2 regions of the Geobacillus sp. CX412 genome follow, and region 2 is predicted to be linked to the other one. Evidence: a T-box and tRNA genes for the amino acid it is inferred to sense, from the RefSeq annotation. Region 2 holds a T-box; the other holds one or more tRNA genes.
The links. A T-box is a leader RNA that pairs with one kind of tRNA and senses whether it is charged. The one in region 2 lies ahead of leuS (leucine--tRNA ligase), so its partner is inferred to be a tRNA-Leu.
Positions count from the first base shown of each region.

Region 1: it has a tRNA-Leu gene. The T-box ahead of leuS (leucine--tRNA ligase) is inferred to sense a tRNA for this amino acid. The anticodon was not compared.

Region 1 covers NZ_CP103461.1:3,373,583-3,376,984, reverse strand. Annotated here, with positions in the region: rRNA gene NXM86_RS17690 (23S ribosomal RNA) at 1-1,209, shown strand, start outside; rRNA gene rrf (5S ribosomal RNA) at 1,457-1,573, shown strand; tRNA gene NXM86_RS17680 (tRNA-Val) at 1,584-1,659, shown strand; tRNA gene NXM86_RS17675 (tRNA-Lys) at 1,701-1,773, shown strand; tRNA gene NXM86_RS17670 (tRNA-Leu) at 1,784-1,868, shown strand; tRNA gene NXM86_RS17665 (tRNA-Gly) at 1,892-1,966, shown strand; tRNA gene NXM86_RS17660 (tRNA-Leu) at 1,973-2,058, shown strand; tRNA gene NXM86_RS17655 (tRNA-Arg) at 2,062-2,138, shown strand; tRNA gene NXM86_RS17650 (tRNA-Pro) at 2,142-2,215, shown strand; tRNA gene NXM86_RS17645 (tRNA-Ala) at 2,228-2,300, shown strand; rRNA gene NXM86_RS17640 (16S ribosomal RNA) at 2,420-3,402, shown strand, end outside.
Region 2 covers NZ_CP103461.1:574,041-577,442, reverse strand. Annotated here, with positions in the region: gene leuS (leucine--tRNA ligase) at 1-1,837, opposite strand, end outside; T-box leader at 1,910-2,142, opposite strand; gene NXM86_RS03005 (MDR family MFS transporter) at 2,349-3,402, opposite strand, start outside.

The sequences.
Region 1 (3,402 bases), 640 kb from region 2:
ATGACCCCGTAACTTCGGGAGAAGGGGTGCTCTCTTGGGTGATGAGCCCGAGAGAGCCGCAGTGAAAAGGCCCAAGCGACTGTTTACCAAAAACACAGGTCTCTGCGAAGCCGAAAGGCGAAGTATAGGGGCTGACACCTGCCCGGTGCTGGAAGGTTAAGGGGAGCGCTTAAGCCGCAAGGCTGAAGGTGCGAACCGAAGCCCAGTAAACGGCGGCCGTAACTATAACGGTCCTAAGGTAGCGAAATTCCTTGTCGGGTAAGTTCCGACCCGCACGAAAGGTGTAACGACTTGGGCACTGTCTCAACGAGAGACCCGGTGAAATCATACTACCTGTGAAGATGCAGGTTACCCGCGACAGGACGGAAAGACCCCGTGGAGCTTTACTGCAGCCTGATATGGAATTTTGGTATCGCTTGTACAGGATAGGTGGGAGCCTGAGAAGCCGGAGCGCCAGCTTCGGTGGAGGCGCCGGTGGGATACCACCCTGGCGGTATTGAAATTCTAACCCGCACCCCTTATCGGGGTGGGAGACAGTGTCAGGTGGGCAGTTTGACTGGGGCGGTCGCCTCCCAAAAGGTAACGGAGGCGCCCAAAGGTTCCCTCAGAATGGTTGGAAATCATTCGTAGAGTGCAAAGGCACAAGGGAGCTTGACTGCGAGACGGACAGGTCGAGCAGGGACGAAAGTCGGGCTTAGTGATCCGGTGGTTCCGTATGGAAGGGCCATCGCTCAACGGATAAAAGCTACCCCGGGGATAACAGGCTGATCTCCCCCAAGAGTCCACATCGACGGGGAGGTTTGGCACCTCGATGTCGGCTCATCGCATCCTGGGGCTGTAGTCGGTCCCAAGGGTTGGGCTGTTCGCCCATTAAAGCGGTACGCGAGCTGGGTTCAGAACGTCGTGAGACAGTTCGGTCCCTATCCGTCGCGGGCGCAGGAAATTTGAGAGGAGCTGTCCTTAGTACGAGAGGACCGGGATGGACGCACCGCTGGTGTACCAGTTGTCCCGCCAGGGGCACCGCTGGGTAGCTATGTGCGGAAGGGATAAGCGCTGAAAGCATCTAAGCGTGAAGCCCCCCTCAAGATGAGATTTCCCATCGCGTCAAGCGAGTAAGATCCCTCGAAGATGACGAGGTCGATAGGTCCGAGGTGGAAGCGTGGCGACACGTGGAGCTGACGGATACTAATCGATCGAGGACTTAACCAAGCGGAAAAGTGGAGGCGAGCGCTTAGCGCCAAAAGAAAAATGTTCTTCGCCCGTAGAGGTGCTTGCACCTCAAGGGAGAAGGTTATTTGGCGCAAGAGAGCTAGGCACCGGAGCTAGACAACGGAAAAGCATAGGCCGCCTATGCAAGACGGCTTCTTCCAAACGGACGGTTATCTAGTTTTGAGGGAATGAAATTTCCCTTGACAATGTCAATGATTGAACTATAATGGAACTTGTCCATTACTTGCCTAGTGACAATAGCGGAGAGGAAACACCCGTTCCCATCCCGAACACGGAAGTTAAGCTCTCCAGCGCCGATGGTAGTTGGGGCCAGCGCCCCTGCAAGAGTAGGTCGTTGCTAGGCAGTTTATTATGGAGGATTAGCTCAGCTGGGAGAGCACTTGCCTTACAAGCAAGGGGTCGGCGGTTCGATCCCGTCATCCTCCACCATTACTTATTACAAATAGAATCAGTTGCTTTTCTCGAATGATGAGCCATTAGCTCAGTAGGTAGAGCATCTGACTTTTAATCAGAGGGTCGGAGGTTCGAATCCTCCATGGCTCACTCTTTGACCGCGGGTGTGGCGGAATTGGCAGACGCGCTAGATTCAGGGTCTAGTGCCCTTTACGGGCGTGGGGGTTCAAGTCCCTTCACCCGCACTCTATAACTCTATATTGAAGATGCGGAAGTAGTTCAGTGGTAGAACACCACCTTGCCAAGGTGGGGGTCGCGGGTTCGAGTCCCGTCTTCCGCTCCATTAATCGCCGGGGTGGCGGAATTGGCAGACGCACAGGACTTAAAATCCTGGGGTAGGTAACTACCGTGCCGGTTCGAGTCCGGCCCTCGGCATATGCGCTCGTAGCTCAATTGGATAGAGCATCTGACTACGGATCAGAAGGTTAGGGGTTCGAATCCTCTCGAGCGCGCCATTACGGGAAGTAGCTCAGCTTGGTAGAGCACATGGTTTGGGACCATGGGGTCGCAGGTTCGAATCCTGTCTTCCCGATTTAGAAAATATGGGGCCTTAGCTCAGCTGGGAGAGCGCCTGCTTTGCACGCAGGAGGTCATCGGTTCGATCCCGATAGGCTCCACTTATTCAAAAATTTAATGTTCTTTGAAAACTGAACAAAACGAAGCGTCCACAACGAAAAGCGAAGGCGACTTGACACCTTCGGTGTCAGTGACGAATTAAATAAGCCAATCAACTTTCTTTTTGGAGAGTTTGATCCTGGCTCAGGACGAACGCTGGCGGCGTGCCTAATACATGCAAGTCGAGCGGACCGAGCGGGAGCTTGCTTCTGTTCGGTTAGCGGCGGACGGGTGAGTAACACGTGGGTAACCTGCCCGTAAGACCGGGATAACTCCGGGAAACCGGGGCTAATACCGGATAACACCGAAGACCGCATGGTCTTTGGTTGAAAGGTGGCTTTTGCTACCACTTACGGATGGGCCCGCGGCGCATTAGCTAGTTGGTGAGGTAACGGCTCACCAAGGCGACGATGCGTAGCCGGCCTGAGAGGGTGACCGGCCACACTGGGACTGAGACACGGCCCAGACTCCTACGGGAGGCAGCAGTAGGGAATCTTCCGCAATGGACGAAAGTCTGACGGAGCGACGCCGCGTGAGCGAAGAAGGTCTTCGGATCGTAAAGCTCTGTTGTTAGGGAAGAAGAAGTACCGTTCGAATAGGGCGGTACGGTGACGGTACCTAACGAGAAAGCCCCGGCTAACTACGTGCCAGCAGCCGCGGTAATACGTAGGGGGCGAGCGTTGTCCGGAATTATTGGGCGTAAAGCGCGCGCAGGCGGTCCCTTAAGTCTGATGTGAAAGCCCACGGCTCAACCGTGGAGGGTCATTGGAAACTGGGGGACTTGAGTGCAGAAGAGGAGAGCGGAATTCCACGTGTAGCGGTGAAATGCGTAGAGATGTGGAGGAACACCAGTGGCGAAGGCGGCTCTCTGGTCTGTAACTGACGCTGAGGCGCGAAAGCGTGGGGAGCAAACAGGATTAGATACCCTGGTAGTCCACGCCGTAAACGATGAGTGCTAAGTGTTAGAGGGGTTTTCCCTTTAGTGCTGTAGCTAACGCGTTAAGCACTCCGCCTGGGGAGTACGGCCGCAAGGCTGAAACTCAAAGGAATTGACGGGGGCCCGCACAAGCGGTGGAGCATGTGGTTTAATTCGAAGCAACGCGA
Region 2 (3,402 bases):
TGGACGCTTCAAGTGGCCCCATGAACATTTCGTATAAGCGGAGCGTATCGGCGCCATGGCTTTCGATAATATCGTCCGGGTTGACGACATTTCCTCTTGATTTACTCATTTTTTCATTGTTTTCCCCAAGAATCATTCCTTGGTTAAATAGTTTTCTAAACGGCTCTTTTGTCGGTACAACGCCAATATCGTATAAAAATTTATGCCAGAAGCGCGCATACAATAAGTGGAGTACAGCATGCTCCGCCCCACCGATATACACGTCAACCGGAAGCCATTTTTTCAATTTTTCCGGATCGGCAAGCTGTTTATCGTTATGCGGGTCAATATAGCGCAAATAATACCAGCAGCTTCCTGCCCATTGCGGCATCGTATTCGTTTCACGGCGTCCTTTTTTTCCTGTTTTCGGATCGACGACATTCACCCATTCTTCGATGTTCGCAAGCGGCGATTCTCCTGTACCCGACGGTTTAATTTGATCCGTTTTTGGAAGCTTTAACGGAAGTTCTTCTTCCGGCACCGGCGTCATGGTACCGTCTTCCCAGTGGATGATCGGGATCGGTTCGCCCCAGTAGCGCTGACGGCTGAACAACCAGTCGCGGAGGCGGTATGTGACTTTCTTTTGCCCTTTTCCATTGGCTTCTAGCCATTCAATCATTTTCTTGATCGCTTCTTCTTTGTTGAGACCGTTTAAGAAATCGGAGTTAATATGTTCTCCGTCGCCCGTATACGCTTCTTTCGCAATATCGCCGCCGGCGACCACTTCTTTGATTGGCAAATTAAATTTTTTCGCAAATTCATAGTCGCGCTCATCGTGTGCTGGCACGGCCATAATCGCGCCCGTACCGTAGCTCATTAACACATAATCAGCAATCCAAATTGGCAGCTTCTCGCCAGTGACCGGATGAATCGCGTATGCACCGGTGAATACTCCTGTTTTTTCTTTCGCCAAATCCGTACGCTCAAGGTCGCTTTTGCTTTTAATTGTATCTAAATATGCCTCTACTGCCGCTTTTTGTTCCGGAGTTGTAATTTTTTCGACAAGAGGATGTTCAGGCGCCAACACGGTATATGTTGCGCCAAACAGCGTATCTGGGCGAGTTGTAAAGACAGTGAACGTTTCATCATGGCCATCAACTTCAAAACGAATTTCTGCCCCTTCTGAGCGCCCAATCCAGTTTCGCTGCATTTCTTTAACGCTTTCCGGCCAATCTAGCTCTTCTAAGTCTTCCAAAAGGCGATCCGCATACGCTGTAATGCGAAGCAGCCACTGTTTCATCGGTTTGCGGATGACTGGATGGCCGCCGCGTTCGCTTTTTCCGTCAATTACTTCTTCATTTGCCAGCACCGTTCCTAGCGCCGGGCACCAGTTGACCGGAACTTCATCCATATAAGCTAATCCTTTTTCATACATCTTTAAGAAAATCCATTGTGTCCATTTATAGTAATTCGGATCGGTCGTATTAATTTCTCGGTCCCAGTCGTACGAAAATCCTAACGATTTAATTTGGCGGCGGAATGTATTAATGTTTTTCTCCGTAAATTCCGCAGGGTCATTTCCAGTATCAAGAGCGTATTGCTCAGCAGGCAATCCGAAAGCGTCCCATCCCATCGGATGAAGCACGTTATATCCTTGCATTCGCTTCATTCGTGCTAAAATATCCGTCGCTGTGTAGCCTTCCGGGTGTCCGACGTGAAGCCCAGCTCCCGAAGGATACGGGAACATATCTAGCACATAAAATTTCGGTTTGTCATCGTCATCGACCGTTTTAAACGTTTTATTTTTTTCCCAGTATTCTTGCCATTTTTTTTCGATTTCCCGATGATTAAAGCTCATTGTCTTTCCTCCTATTCTTTTTTCATATCCATCATTGTTAACGAAAATACGTATGAAAAAACCCCCCATCCCAAAAGGGACGAGAGGTGAAAATTCCCGCGGTACCACCCTTCTTAGCATGCATCAGCGCATGCTCACTCAATATCGTTAACGCAGATTCACGGCGAACATTACGAGGCAACCACACAGCCGCTCATGTTCGCAACTCCAAGGCGAGTTCGTGAACAAACTTCGGTTGACTCGCACCAGCCGTCAACTCTCTGCAGTCCGTTTTGTTCACTACTACTCCTTTTCACCGTTATTTACCGATATTGTTCGTGTATAATATTTTAAAAAATTTGTCGTTTTATTGCAAGTAGGGAAAATAGAGATTGTCAATATCCGCGCGTCGCTTGTGTTATTCATCTATTCTATGCCACATTTCCCGCGGATTCAGCTCATATATGCCGTTTTCGATGAGGATTGTCAACCTCCATATTTTTTCAGATAAAAAATGAAGCAGAGAACATGTCTACCCTACTGTAAGCGTTTGTTTCCCTTTGCTTTGCTTCTTTGGCAAGTTCCGGTCATAGAAGAACGTCGTGACAAGCGAAAGTGCGGAAAAGAAAACAAGCGCGGCAAACAGTGGTTTCATGCCAGCGTAATCAGCGATCAACCCGCCAAGCACCGGACCGACCATCCGCCCTGCGGTAGCCGTGCTGTTGACAAATCCTTGGTAAAACCCTTCTTTCCCTGCAGGAGCGAGCTCGCTTGCCACCGTTGGAATCGCCGGCCAGACGATCATCTCCGCCATCGTCAAGACGACCATCGCAACGGCAAATTCCACGAATGAATCTGCTTCTAGCAATAAAGCAAACGAAACGACAAAAATCGCAAACCCGACCAGCATTTGCTTCTTGATATAAGGCATCCATCGCCGGATCACGACAGACAAGAGCGGCTGCACCAATACAATCAGCGCGCCGTTGATTGTCCAAAGGAGACTATATTGCCGCAGCGGAATATGAAGTGTCTGCGTATAAGCAGCAATCGTCGTCGGCCATTGCACATAGCTGATCCAGCATAAAAAATAACCGATACAAAGCGTCACTAGCGCGTACCAATTGGCCCGCGCCTCTCCTTTCACTGCTTCCGCCTCCTTTGATTTTGCCGCTTTGACAGCGCGGACATGACGCAATCCAAACACGATAAGCAAGCAAAAGACGGCGTATAGCAATAAATTGGCAAGGAAAATAAGCGTAAACGAATACGATGCGACTACGCCGCCAAGCGCCGAACCAACTGCCACGCCAATATTTTGCGCGACATAAAGCCCGTTAAATGCCCGTCTTCCGCCCTCTGGCCAAATTGCTCCCGCATACGCAGCCGCTACTGGAAATACAATCCCGCTTCCCATCCCGATGATCGTTAAAAAGATGGCGTAATGCGGCCAGCCATGAAAGAAAACAAGGCCAACAAGCGCGGACATCGTCGCGACAATTCCGATCACCATCGACTTAAAACCGCCAATTTTATCAAACAATAGCCCTCCGGCTAAGTTTCCAACCACGCTTGCTCCGGAATTG